4 regions of the Priestia sp. TRN 1309 genome follow, and region 3 is predicted to be linked to each of the others. Evidence: predicted binding sites of a transcription regulator. Region 3 holds the regulator's gene; each other region holds the start of a gene.

Region 1 (3,196 bases), on a different contig from region 3:
AAAATGGTCATAATAAAATTAATTCCAGAAGCCAAGCTGCCAATACCTGATATTTGAATGCCCCAAATATAAAAATCTTGACCTGGTCCAGGACTGAACTGCATGCCAGAAAGCGGCGGATAACTCAACCACCCTGCATCTGGCGATCCTCCGATTACAAACGACAAATTGAAAAGCATGGCGCCAAAGAAAAATAGCCAAAAGCTTACCGCGTTTAAAAAAGGATAGGCGACATCTCTTGCTCCAATTTGAAGCGGCACAACGATATTAAAGAAAGCAAACATAAGCGGCATTGCCATAAATAGAATCATAATGGTTCCGTGCGTAGTGAAAATTTCATTGTAATGATTAGAATCTAGAAAATGCCACTGGGGAAATGCTAGCTGCATACGCATTAATAATGCATCTACTCCGCCTCGAAACAGCATTAACAATGAAGAAAGCATATACATGATTCCAATTTTTTTATGATCCACCGTTGTGAGCCACTCACGCCATAGCCACTTCCACTTTTTAAGATACGTAAGAACAAAAATAATACCGGCGAGTGTTAACAATATGGCGACATCGGCTCCGTAAATCATTGGCTCCCCTGTCACAAAAAAATGAGATGAAAAATCTTTTAATTTGTCTAACAACTTAGTTTCCCCCTTCCTGGTGCTCATGCTGTGTATGTGCTTGTTCTTCAGAAGCCACATTCATAGTCTTCATGTCTTCATTTTTCATATGGTGATGCTGACTATAATATTGACCACCGTTTTTAATAACAATTTCTTGAAACAAACCTTTAGGAATGGTAGAGTACGATTTTTCCAAGGAAAGACCTTGTTTGGCAAGATTGTTATAATCAGCTTTTGTTAAAGCTGGTGATGTTTCTTTCACTTGCTTTACCCACTGATTAAATTCTTTTGTCGATGTAGATTTAACTTTAAAGTTCATATGAGCGAACCCTTCACCCGTAAAATTAGCACCCGAACCAAAATATTCTCCCTTGTGATTAGCTTGTAGCCAAAGCCCCATGGCCATTCCCGGCATGGTATATAATTGTCCTCCCAACTCCGGTACCCAAAAGGAATTCATAGGTGCATCTGACGTTAGCACGAATTGAACGGGCACATCTTTTGGAATGTTGACATAGTTCACTGTCGCAATATCTTGATCCGGATATTGAAATAACCATTTCCAATCAAGAGACGTTACTTCAATCGTTAGCGGCTTTACATCTTTTTTCGGCGGATCTACTAATTCATAAGTCGTTTTGGCCGTAGCGAAACCTAAAATGCCGATAATAATAATGGGGATGCCCCACCAAATAAATTCAAGACGCTTGCTATCGTCCCAGTCTGGTCGATACGGAGCCTTGTTTCCAGGCTTATCACGGTAGCGTAAAACGATATACACAAGCAGACCTAAAACAGGAATAACAACAATTGTGCATAAAATTATGGAAAAAATAATTAACTGGTATTCTTTTTGAGCTACCGCCCCCTGCGGATTTAAAATCAAATAACGACTATCACAGCCTGCTAAAAAAATTGTAATGAATACGGAGAGAATGATTAACTTGCCAATATGCATTGATTTTTGCTTTCTCACCTCAGCTCAGGCTCCCTTCCTTTAAATCTCTGTACATAATAATGGTATATAAACGTTCATATTAGAGATGCATCTCAACAGATCAAAAGGCTAAAAACCTCCTAACATATTGAAGTTTGTCATGACATATTGCTTACTCCTAAAAAATTATCATGTTGTATGTTTAAAAGGTGTGATATTTCTCACACTTGAAGCGATTTTTATCTAGTTTAAATGGCTTTACCATAATTTCGTCACATATTTGGTTAAATGTGGTGTGAAATATCTTTCTCCTAGCGCGTAGATTCTGATAAAAGTAAAAAAGCTCTTCCAGTTCTTATTAACTGGAAGAGCTTTTTGGGAGTAATGAAGTATGGAGCTTTATTTCTTACTAGTTTGTTTGCTTTACTTGCTGAAACATCCAATCAATCATTTTTTGTTAAGAGAGTCACGACTTCCTTATACTCCTCTAGCTCTTTGGTCTGTGCGAGAGTATTGATTTTCTCTAGCGATAAAAGAGAGCTCTGAATGATAAACGTGCGAGGCTCCTTATCATTTTGCAGTAATTCACGTTAACGAACTATCAGCTATTGCCTTCTCTTCCTTAATACATCTTCTATAAAATAATGATAGAAATAATTAATAAGAGCAGTGGCAATCGAGATCACAAAAAGTTGAAAACGCGTCATGTTGACCATTTTGTATACCTTTAATTTTTCTGCCAAACTGGTCAAGGGATAAGCAAATAGATAGTCAAATAGGATGTTAATTAACAAATATTTTTTGAAATTCCCATAGGTCAGCTTGAATACCCAAAAATTAGCTATAAAAAACGGTCCAAATATAAAAGAAACGTCGCTTGAAAGTTTAGGGAAAAGAGGTTTCCTCACTTTCCACCATGTAAAGCTTTTAGATAACTCACTGATAAAAGCAATAACTAATGAACTAAATGTCAAAACAGGTAGGTATCTTTTAAAGACAAATTTATCAACTTTTATTATAGACAGCCAAGGCAATAAAAGTACTGCCAAAAGCGTTAACTTTCCTTTCATTATGTACCCAACTCCTGCCGTTACGAAAATGTAAGCTAAACCATATTCTCTTTAGTTTGTGTAATAGGCTCTTTTTTATGTGTTTATTACACTGCGTTCGTTCTTTTATTCGTCTTTTATTACAAGATTTTTTGCTTTCAGGAAATTATTGATTCTCATATTCTGCATGTGCATGGAGAAAATACGGAGGTGAATGTTTAATTAAAAGGAGGAATTAAAAATGACTACAGTACGTGAAGTTATGACTAAAGATGTGAAAGCTTGTGCACCGCACGACCCAGTAACAGCTGCAGCAAAATTAATGCGTGATATTAATTGTGGCTCTGTGCCAGTGTGTCAAGAAAATCGAGTAATGGGAATGATCACAGACCGTGATATCGTGTTAAACTGCGTGGCGGATGGAAAAGATTGCAACACTGTGCATTGCCATGATTGTATGACTAAAGATGTGATTACTTGTTCTCCAGATACGGATATTCATGAATGTGCACGTATGATGGCCGATCATCAAATTCGCCGCATTATTGTAGTGGAGAATAATAATATGGTTGGAATCTGTGCAATCGGTG
Region 2 (3,196 bases), on a different contig from region 3:
GATAAGGAACATCACTAATTGGAAAAGAATATCTCCACCATTAATGCCTGCTGCTCCTAACACAAACATGTTCGACACGGCCATGTTCACTCCCTTCAGAGACTCCACATATATAATTTACTTCTTAAAGACATAAAGTAATGGCGAAGGTTCTTTTGAATGATCTTCGCCACATGTAACACATTATTATTTACCTTGTACCATGAATGCAATAACTACGGCGATAATTGGAAGCGCCTCAACTAAGGCAACCCCAACGAACATCATTGAAGTTAATGTACCACGTGCTTCTGGTTGGCGAGCTGTGCCTTCAATCGTCTTAGAAACGATAAGACCGTTACCAATACCAGCACCTAGTGCCGCTAAACCAATCGCAATTGCAGATGCTATTAAACCCATTTTATAAAGTCCTCCCTTAATATATATGATTTTGTTTAACTAAGTTTTGTTTTGTCCAAATTGGGTATTACTTGAACAAAGCTTTATAAATTAATGGTCGCTACTCACTTTGTGAGATAAATAAACCATCGTTAACATTGTGAAAATGAAGGCCTGAATTGCGCCTACAAAAATACTGAATCCTTGCCATAAAAGCATTGGGATAGCAGCTCCAATTGTACCTAGGAAGCCTGTTGTTGCTAAACCAGCTAGCAAGCTTAACAAAATTTCCCCAGCATAAATATTACCGTAAAGACGAAGGCCAAGCGTTAACGTATTGGCAAACTCCTCGATAATCTTAAGCGGGAATAAAAATGCCATTGGCTTGAAGTAATCTTTCGTGTATGCAGAGAAACCTCGCATTTTAATACCATAATAATGTGATAGTACAACTACCATAACGGCTAACGTCAGCGTAATTGCTGGATCAGCGGTTGGCGATTTCCACCATAAGTTATGGTCAATCACGATGGCGAATGGAAGACCCAACATATTTGACACAAAAATGTACATAAGTAAAGTTACACCTAGCGTCAAAAAGCGGCCACCTGTTTTCCAATCCATATTGCTATTAACGAGTCCTTTAACAAAATCTAAGACCCATTCAATAAAGTTTTGTGCACCGCTTGGCTTCATAGCAAGAGTACGAGTACATAAAACTGCAATTAAGAATACAATAACAGAAGCTACGGTAACCATAAGCAAGTTACTTTGACTAAAAGTAAGGCCTAGAAACTCTATAGTTGGTGATTCATGACCCAACTGTGTTCACCTCTCTTTCTATCTTCTACGCATATTTTGAACAACTAAATCTATGATAATGACAACATAATACGTCATTAATCCCACAACTACACTAATAATATGAAAGGTTTTTGGATAAGAGATGGTAATCACAACTGCGAGAGCAGCTGTTGCAAATCTTACAACAGTCCCAATTGAACGGGGCTTTTTCCCCTCATCCAACGCCTGTCCAAACTGCTCAAACTTTCTTACTAAGTTCCACAAATTATACAAACTCAGGGCGGTTCCTAAAATTAAACCTGCAAAAACAGCCTTATAACTTGTAAATTCCCAGCCGAGAACGTATAATGCTAACAAATACAATATGTATGAACGAAGTCTTGGAAAAACGTGCTGCAAATCCTGCATGAATTATTAATCTCCTGAAAAAAAATGGTGGACTGTCCGCAGCATCATAAAAACACCTGCTGCTAGCCCTGAAAGAAGGCCTAAAATCAAAAATAGTGGTTCGGTGTCAAGCCATTGATCAGCCCATCTTCCAGAGAATAAGCCAATTAAGACTGAACCTGCTAACTGTGATAGAATGATTGACACTAATGCCATCGCTTGCAAAGGATGACGGTTGCGATCTTTCATAAGCTCATACCCCTTTTGCAAAATTTTCTTTTTTCCGAATTCTCTATCGTTTTCATAGCTCAATATATGATAGAAAGGCAAAAAAAATTGCTAAAAAAGGTAAAAACAGCTAATAAAATACGCAGAAATATCAACGGTTTTCACAGGTTGAAAACCTTATCATTTATATTCCCTGTAAGCATACAATAGCGTATATTTAATGTCAATGTGTTTAAGCTAAAAACTTCACAATCTCTTCTTATTGTTCACATTTCTGCCACACATAAAACCTCTTCAAATGAAAACATTTAAAGAGGTTCATTCAATCGTTATTGTACTGTGTACAACCTGCTCTTGTCTATGCTTTTTCACAAATGCAAATATTTGGTACACTCCTGGTACAAGCGATTCATCAATCGTTATTTTTCGTTTTCTCATGCCTCTTTCTACATCCACGTCAACATCTAAATACGATACAAACTGTAAAGACTGCTTATCAAAAAGAGCGACGCCTAACTGATCTGCTCCTTCAGGCAAAAACAGTTCATAGCTATACGTATTTTTCTCTTTTTCCGCTGCTACTTGCAATCCCATGACACGAGGATAATCTGGAATGCTAATCATGTACATATAGGGAAGCGAAAATGTTTCACGTGAATCATTTATTTCCAAATATCCGTCATATATACCTTTATTTTTAAAACGGGGCTGCACCGATAAAGTAACAGCTATCTCTTTTGTCTGACGGGGTGGCACCGTGACGGGTAATGGAACATCCCAGTTCACTCCTTCATCCCTTTTTGGAACGTTTAAGCGATACGTTTTTGCTTTATCAGACTGGTTATCAATTTTAAAAGATAAAACTTTCTTTGATGGACGCGTAAAAATACCAAAAGATAAAGAAGATGGATAAAACAAAGATTCTGCTGTGACGGCTTTTGCTATTTGAATTCTTCCCGCTCCTTGTTCATATACGCGATACGTTTGACCGTTTAGCTGCTGCATTACTTTACTGGTGTTCATCAATGAAGCTTTGACTTGTTCAGGAGACCAGTTCGGGTGAGCTTGTAAAATCAGCGCACACGCTCCAGCTACATGGGGCGCAGCCATACTTGTGCCATGCATGCGTTCATATCCTCCAGGAACTGTACTATTAATGAAGTAACCTGGTGCGACGACGTCTGGTTTGATTCCCCAAGTAGTCGTTACAGGCCCTCTTGAACTGAAAGATGTGAGCAAGTCTTGCACCACTTGCTGCCCAGTGCGTAAGTACGGTTGTTGAGACTGAATGTGTTGGCTAATGGTGTCACCGCTTTTTTTACTTACCCATATCACGGGAATATTTACTGACTCTTTTAGTTTACTGACTATGCTTTTTTCTGTCGGGCTATATAAAATA
Region 3 (3,196 bases):
TTTGCGCACGTTTTGTAGTCGATGCGCGGGCGATGTTTCGCTGAATAAAATCATTCAGCTTTGCGACTTCATCTTGCTGCTTTTCGTACTGACGCAACTCTTTTTCATATCGCTCTGCTTTTTGTACAAGGTATTTAGAGTAGTTGCCCGTGTACTTCACCGTTGTTTTTTGTACGACTTCATACACTTGATTTACGACTTTATCAAGGAAGTAACGATCATGTGAAACGATTAAAATAGCTCCTTCATACCCTTGCAGAAACTGTTCCAGCCATGCTAAAGTTTCAATATCTAAGTGGTTGGTAGGCTCATCCAGAATAAGCAAATCAGGCTTTGTTAAAAGCAGTTTTGCAAGAGCCAGGCGCGTTTTTTGTCCACCGCTTAAGGAGGAAATAGGGGTGCTGTAGTCAAAGTTTGAAAAACGGAAACCGTGAAGAATAGATCGTGTATCCGCTTCATATTGATAGCCGCCTAAATCTTTGAACGTTACTTGAAGCTGATCGTACTCTTTGGTTAGTTTTTCGTATTGAACTGAATCATTAAAAATATCTGGATCGCCCATCTTCGTTTCAAGCGTACGTAATTCTTTTTCCATCTTCTTTAACGGAGCAAAGACAGTCATCATTTCTTCCCATATGGAGAGTGTTGACTCAAGAACTGTATCTTGTCCCATATAATCAATGGAAACACCCTTAGGTTTAATAATTTCTCCGCTGTCATAGGAAAGCTGCTCAGCAATAATTTTTAATAAAGTTGATTTACCAGCACCGTTTCGTCCCACTAGGGCAATGCGGTCTTTTGATTGTACTTCTAACTTTATATTCGATAAAATGGGTTCTGCCCCATAGTATTTTGTAATACCGTTCAATTGTAGAATAATCATTTTTTCACCTCTAGTAGTATATCCATAGTGTATTTTAACATATTTTTAACTACAAGTTCTTCCTACAAGCGTTTGTAATTTGTAGAGGGACAAGGACAAATGATGAAGCGAATGTTTTGATTCATGAAATAAAATGATTTTACCTGCACATTTTATACAGGATACTATGTTAAAATAAGAGATAAGTGCATCTCTGAACTTATCTATGATGGATGTAAAAAATCCGTCATGACTAACAAACCGATCCTTTGAAGGGCTAATTGCTTCGTTCTACAAACCGACTTTAAGGAGTGCTGAATAGACAAAAGCCGTCGAGGTGTGAAGCGGAGTATATATAAAACAAGAGAAAAGAGAGAGAATTGGAAGCGCTACCTCAAAGCGGTTGATGCTTTGTGAAAGGTAATGCAATATGACTTGAAAATGTTAGTAATGACATACATGAACTGAGGGGGTACAACGTGAACACTGAACAATTAAAAATACCACAAGCAACGGCTAAGCGATTGCCGCTTTATTATCGTTTTTTGAAAAATTTGCATGCTTCTGGTAAACAGCGTGTGTCGTCAGCGGAGTTAAGTGAGGCAGTGAAAGTGGATTCTGCTACTATTCGTCGGGACTTTTCTTACTTTGGTGCATTAGGAAAAAAGGGATACGGCTACAATGTGAATTATTTACTTACATTTTTCCGTAAAACGTTAGACCAAGATGAAGTAACGAAAGTAGCACTGATTGGCGTAGGGAATCTAGGAACGGCCTTTTTAAATTATAATTTTATTAAAAATAATAACACCAAAATTGAGTGCGCTTTTGATGTGATAGAAGATAAAGTAGGTACGAAAGTAGGCGACGTGCCGGTCTATCATCTTGACCAATTGGAAGATTATATGAGTGATGACATCTCAGTAGCGATTTTAACCGTTCCTGCCACTGTTGCTCAGCAAATTACTGATCGTTTAGTGAGTTGCGGAATTAAAGGAATTTTAAACTTTACTCCTGCACGCTTAAACGTACCGGATGAGATTCGACTCCATCATATTGATCTTGCTGTAGAATTACAGTCGCTCGTCTACTTTTTGAAAAATTATCCTGTTGAATAAGGCGGACTGTGTTACGATTTCCTTAAGTCTAAATTAATAAGGAGAGTGGGAATATGGGGATTGGAGCAGGCAGTTGGATTATTATTGCGATTGTAGCACTGCTTATTTTTGGACCGAAACGGTTACCGGAGCTAGGAAGATCAGTGGGCCAAACGCTTAGAGAGTTTAAGCATGCCGCTAGCGGTGCATCAGAAGATCGTGAAAAAGATAAACAGCGTCAAGTAGATGACAAAGAGTAAAAGGGTGATCATAGTATGACCGAACAAGAAATGTCAATATATGATCATATAGGAGAGCTGCGAAAACGCATTTTAATTGTTTTATTTTTCTTTGTGATTGCCACAATTGGCGGCTTTTTTATAGCGGATAAGGTTATTGTCTATTTACAGCATGCTGATGAGGCAAAGAATTTAACGATGAATGCATTTCGGTTAACAGATCCAGTTAAGATTTATATGCAATTTGCTGTTATTATCGGCTGTGTACTTGCAGCTCCTGTTGCACTGTATCAACTTTGGGCATTTATTAGTCCTGGTTTATATGAAAAAGAGCGTAAGGTAACGCTTGGATATATTCCTGTTTCCATTTTTCTCTTTATCGGCGGTGTCTCTTTTTCTTATTTTGTGTTGTTTCCATTTGTCGTTGATTTTATGACGCGCGTTTCTGATGAGCTGAATGTAAACCAAGTGATTGGCATTAATGAATACTTTTCTTTTTTAATGCAGCTCACACTGCCTTTTGGCTTGTTGTTTCAGCTTCCTGTCGTCGTTATGTTTTTGACGCGTTTAGGAATTATAACGCCTATGTTTTTATCTCAAATTCGAAAATATGCCTATTTCGTACTGCTAGTTATTGCCGCACTTATTACACCACCGGAATTGCTCTCGCACATGATGGTGACAGTGCCGCTCTTAATTTTGTATGAAATCAGCATCATTATTTCCCGCATTTCGTATCGCAAAGTGTTAAAGGCAAGGGCAGAGCAAGAAAGAGAAGATGTTAGTATGTAAAAAAACCACTGAAACAGTGGTTTTTTTATTTGGATGAATCATCTTGATTTTTATATTGCTGCTGCAATTTTTTAATTTTGTAGTGCAAGATAAAGATGCGAACCGCAAACCTGAAATCGAATGCGGCTACGAGTGCAAATAAGATTGTGGGGAAATTCCAGACGGTTTCCTGGGCATTTTGAATTGCCAAGTAGGTGAATAAAATC
Region 4 (3,196 bases), on a different contig from region 3:
ATTCAGCGAGCTATTGCCTCTCGTCACGATTTTTATGCGTCTGAAGATACAACTGCTTTTCGTGTATTTAATAGTGAAGGTGACGGAATTGGCGGCTTAATCATTGATTATTATGACGGATATTACGTCACGAGCTGGTATAGTGAAGGAATTTATCAATTTAAAGAATACGTTATTGAAGCTTTAAAATCTGCGCCTAACTTTAAAGGGCTGTACCAGAAAAAACGTTTCAACGTAAAAGGGCAGTATATTGAAGAAGATGATTTTGTAGTAGGGGATAAAGGTGAGTTCCCTTTAATTGTAAGAGAAAATGGTATTCGTTTTGCCGTTTATTTAAATGACGGAGCGATGGTTGGGGTCTTTTTAGATCAGCGAGACGTCCGTAAAACGATTCGAGATAAATATGCAAAAGGAAAGACCGTTCTAAACATGTTTTCGTATACAGGCGCATTTTCAGTGGCGGCCGCTCTTGGAGGAGCTGCGAAAACAACAAGTGTCGACTTGGCCAATCGCAGCTTGGCAAAAACAATTGAGCAATTTAGTGTAAATGGAATTGATCACGAAGCACAGGACATTATTGTGGAAGATGTTTTTAAGTATTTTAAATATGCGGTTAAGAAGAATATGACGTTCGATCTTGTGGTGCTAGATCCGCCGAGCTTTGCTAAATCGAAAAAGCATACGTTCAGCGCGGCAAAAGACTACAAAGATTTATTAAAAGAAGCCATTGCTCTTACAAAGCCAAATGGTGTCATTGTAGCTTCGACGAATGCAAGTAATTTTGATATGAAAAAATTTCATTCGTTTATTGAAAAAGCTTTTAACGAAAAAGGGGAACGTTACAAAATGATGGAGCAGTTCTCTCTTCCAGCTGATTTTAAAACAATAAAAGAATTTAAGTCAGGTGATTATCTCAAAGTCGTGTTTATTCAAAAAGTAAATCGTTAAATGCAAGGCTGCATGATGAACTCATGCAGCTTATTTATTTTGATGAAATAACGCTTACAAGCTATTTTGATGAAATAACGCTTACAAGCTATTTTGAAGGGAATAAAATGAAGGTGAAAGATAAAAATTGTCAATATGTATGATAAAATAATAAAGGAATTATGCTCAACACTTCACAAATTTACAATATCATCCTTATGAAACGTATTTTTACAATTATTTTATTTTAAAGGGGACAAGTATTGGGTACGAAGGGGAAAGAGCATACTACTATTATTATTTAAAAACATGAAAGGAGAAAGATTATGGCTGAAACAACTAAAAAGCCTGCCGGTGAAGTGAAGTTTATTCCTTTATTAATTTGTCTGGCAATCGGACTTGTTTTATGGTTTATTACACCTCCGTCCGGACTTGATGTGAAGGCTTGGCACTTATTCGCTATTTTTGTGGCTACTATCGTAGGTCTTATCATTAAACCATTGCCATTAGGCAGTGTAGCTATTTTATCTTTAACCATTATTGTATTAACTAATACATTAACACTTGAACAATCGCTCAGCGGTTTTCAAAATACGACGATTTGGTTGATCGTTATTGCATTCTTTATTTCTAGAGGTTTTATTAAGACTGGTCTAGGAACAAGGGTTGCCTATATCTTTGTTCGTTTGTTCGGTAAAAAGACGTTGGGACTATCGTATTCTCTTATCGTAAGTGATTTACTTTTATCACCTGCAATGCCGTCTAATACAGCACGAGCTGGAGGAATTATTCTTCCAATCATTCGTTCTTTATCTGAAACATACGGATCGAGAACTGGAGACGGTACGGAGCGCAGAGTCGGTGCTTTCTTAACAAAAGTATCGTTTCAAGGAGATATGATTACATCGGCTATGTTCGTAACGGCAATGGCGGCCAATCCTCTTGCTGTTAAAATGACGGAACAAATTACAGGAAAGACTATTTCATGGGTTGGATGGGCAGCGGCTGCAATCGTACCTGGAATTATTAGTTTAATTGTGATTCCGCTCGTTATTTATAAGCTGTATCCGCCAGAATTAAAAGAAACGCCGGAAGCATCTGAAATTGCAGCAAAAAAACTAAATGAAATGGGCCCGCTAAAGAAAGAAGAATGGTACATGATTGGGGTATTTTTACTTCTTCTTGTGCTGTGGATTTTTGGCGCTAATTTAAATATTAATGCAACAACAACTGCTTTTATTGGTCTATGTGCGCTGCTTTTAACGCAAGTGTTAAGCTGGTCGGACATCAAAAAAGAACAGGGAGCATGGGATACATTAGTCTGGTTTGCTGTTTTGGTTATGATGGCAACTTTCTTAAATGATCTAGGCATGATTCCTTGGTTCAGTGATCTGATGAAAGGCACTGTTAGTCATATGTCTTGGATGACGGCGTTGATTGTACTAGCTATTGCGTATTTTTATTCTCACTACTTTTTTGCGAGTAACACGGCTCACGTCAGCGCTATGTACGCAGCATTTCTATCTGTCATCGTGGCCGCTGGTGCGCCTCCGTTACTGTCAGCATTAATTTTAGCGTTCTTTAGCAATTTATTTGGCTGTTTAACTCACTACGGCAGTGGACCGGCACCGGTGTTCTTCGGTAGTGGATATGTAACGCAGCAAAAATGGTGGTCGCTCGGCTTTTTAATTTCAATTATTCATATTATCATTTGGATTGGAATTGGCGGCTTGTGGTGGAAACTGCTAGGTCTATGGTAAAAAAAACAGTGGCGCAGGCCACTGTTTTTTTATGCTTCAGCCCAAACGGATACAGAGCCGCCATTTACAGGGAAGTGTCCGTAGCCGTCTTCTTCAATCACAACTTGGTCTTCTCGGTTCTTTGTGAAGTCGATCCACGTTTGTCCGCTTCGGTGTTCGCCGACGAACATTCTCTTTTCGCCGTCTTCGCCGTTTGACATCACCACAGCGCATCCAGACTTCTCAAATTCCTCTACACCATGCCTTACCCATCCAATGGTATTCGGGTGATCAAAATAATCGTCTTGCTGTCCGTATGCTTTGTCATAGCGTACGTGCAAGAGAGCAGAAATATCTTTTTCTTTTCCCTCAATTGGATGCTCTCCGCCTATCCCAAAATAGTCTCCGTAAAATACACAAGGATAGCCGTCTTCACGAAGTAAAATTAGAGCGTAAGCACTTTGTTTGAACCAATCTTCTACCCAAGATTCTAAAGATTCATTTGGCTGAGAGTCATGGTTATCTACAAA

Evidence for each region. Region 3 encodes Rex, which represses fermentation and respiration genes when NADH is low (regulators of the CRP and FNR family bind a similar motif). Its sites were predicted from a motif close to TTGTGAAATATTTCACAA; they were not measured.
Region 1: ACRPLQ_RS17360 (ubiquinol oxidase subunit II) is a predicted target of Rex. The motif match lies at 1,767-1,784, and genes of this name have one in related genera.
Region 2: ACRPLQ_RS20260 (AtpZ/AtpI family protein) is a predicted target of Rex. The motif match lies at 2,032-2,049, and genes of this name have one in related genera.
Region 4: ACRPLQ_RS19820 (anion permease) is a predicted target of Rex. The motif match lies at 1,110-1,127, and genes of this name have one in related genera.

Annotation. Positions count from the first base shown of each region.
Region 1 is NZ_JBOZGM010000004.1:225,063-228,258, forward strand. It holds gene qoxB (cytochrome aa3 quinol oxidase subunit I) at 1-638, opposite strand, end outside; gene ACRPLQ_RS17360 (ubiquinol oxidase subunit II) at 640-1,578, opposite strand; gene ACRPLQ_RS17365 (hypothetical protein) at 2,163-2,627, opposite strand; gene ACRPLQ_RS17370 (CBS domain-containing protein) at 2,848-3,196, shown strand, end outside.
Region 2 is NZ_JBOZGM010000005.1:151,405-154,600, reverse strand. It holds gene ACRPLQ_RS20280 (F0F1 ATP synthase subunit B) at 1-84, opposite strand, end outside; gene atpE (F0F1 ATP synthase subunit C) at 187-399, opposite strand; gene atpB (F0F1 ATP synthase subunit A) at 490-1,200, opposite strand; gene ACRPLQ_RS20265 (ATP synthase subunit I) at 1,219-1,590, opposite strand; gene ACRPLQ_RS20260 (AtpZ/AtpI family protein) at 1,597-1,818, opposite strand; gene ACRPLQ_RS20255 (S8 family serine peptidase) at 2,116-3,196, opposite strand, start outside.
Region 3 is NZ_JBOZGM010000014.1:11,377-14,572, reverse strand. It holds gene ACRPLQ_RS26125 (ABC-F family ATP-binding cassette domain-containing protein) at 1-883, opposite strand, end outside; gene ACRPLQ_RS26120 (redox-sensing transcriptional repressor Rex) at 1,342-1,980, shown strand; gene tatA (twin-arginine translocase TatA/TatE family subunit) at 2,034-2,219, shown strand; gene tatC (twin-arginine translocase subunit TatC) at 2,235-2,990, shown strand; gene ACRPLQ_RS26105 (YdiK family protein) at 3,016-3,196, opposite strand, start outside.
Region 4 is NZ_JBOZGM010000005.1:51,687-54,882, forward strand. It holds gene ACRPLQ_RS19815 (class I SAM-dependent rRNA methyltransferase) at 1-948, shown strand, start outside; gene ACRPLQ_RS19820 (anion permease) at 1,254-2,687, shown strand; gene ACRPLQ_RS19825 (alpha-amylase) at 2,717-3,196, opposite strand, start outside.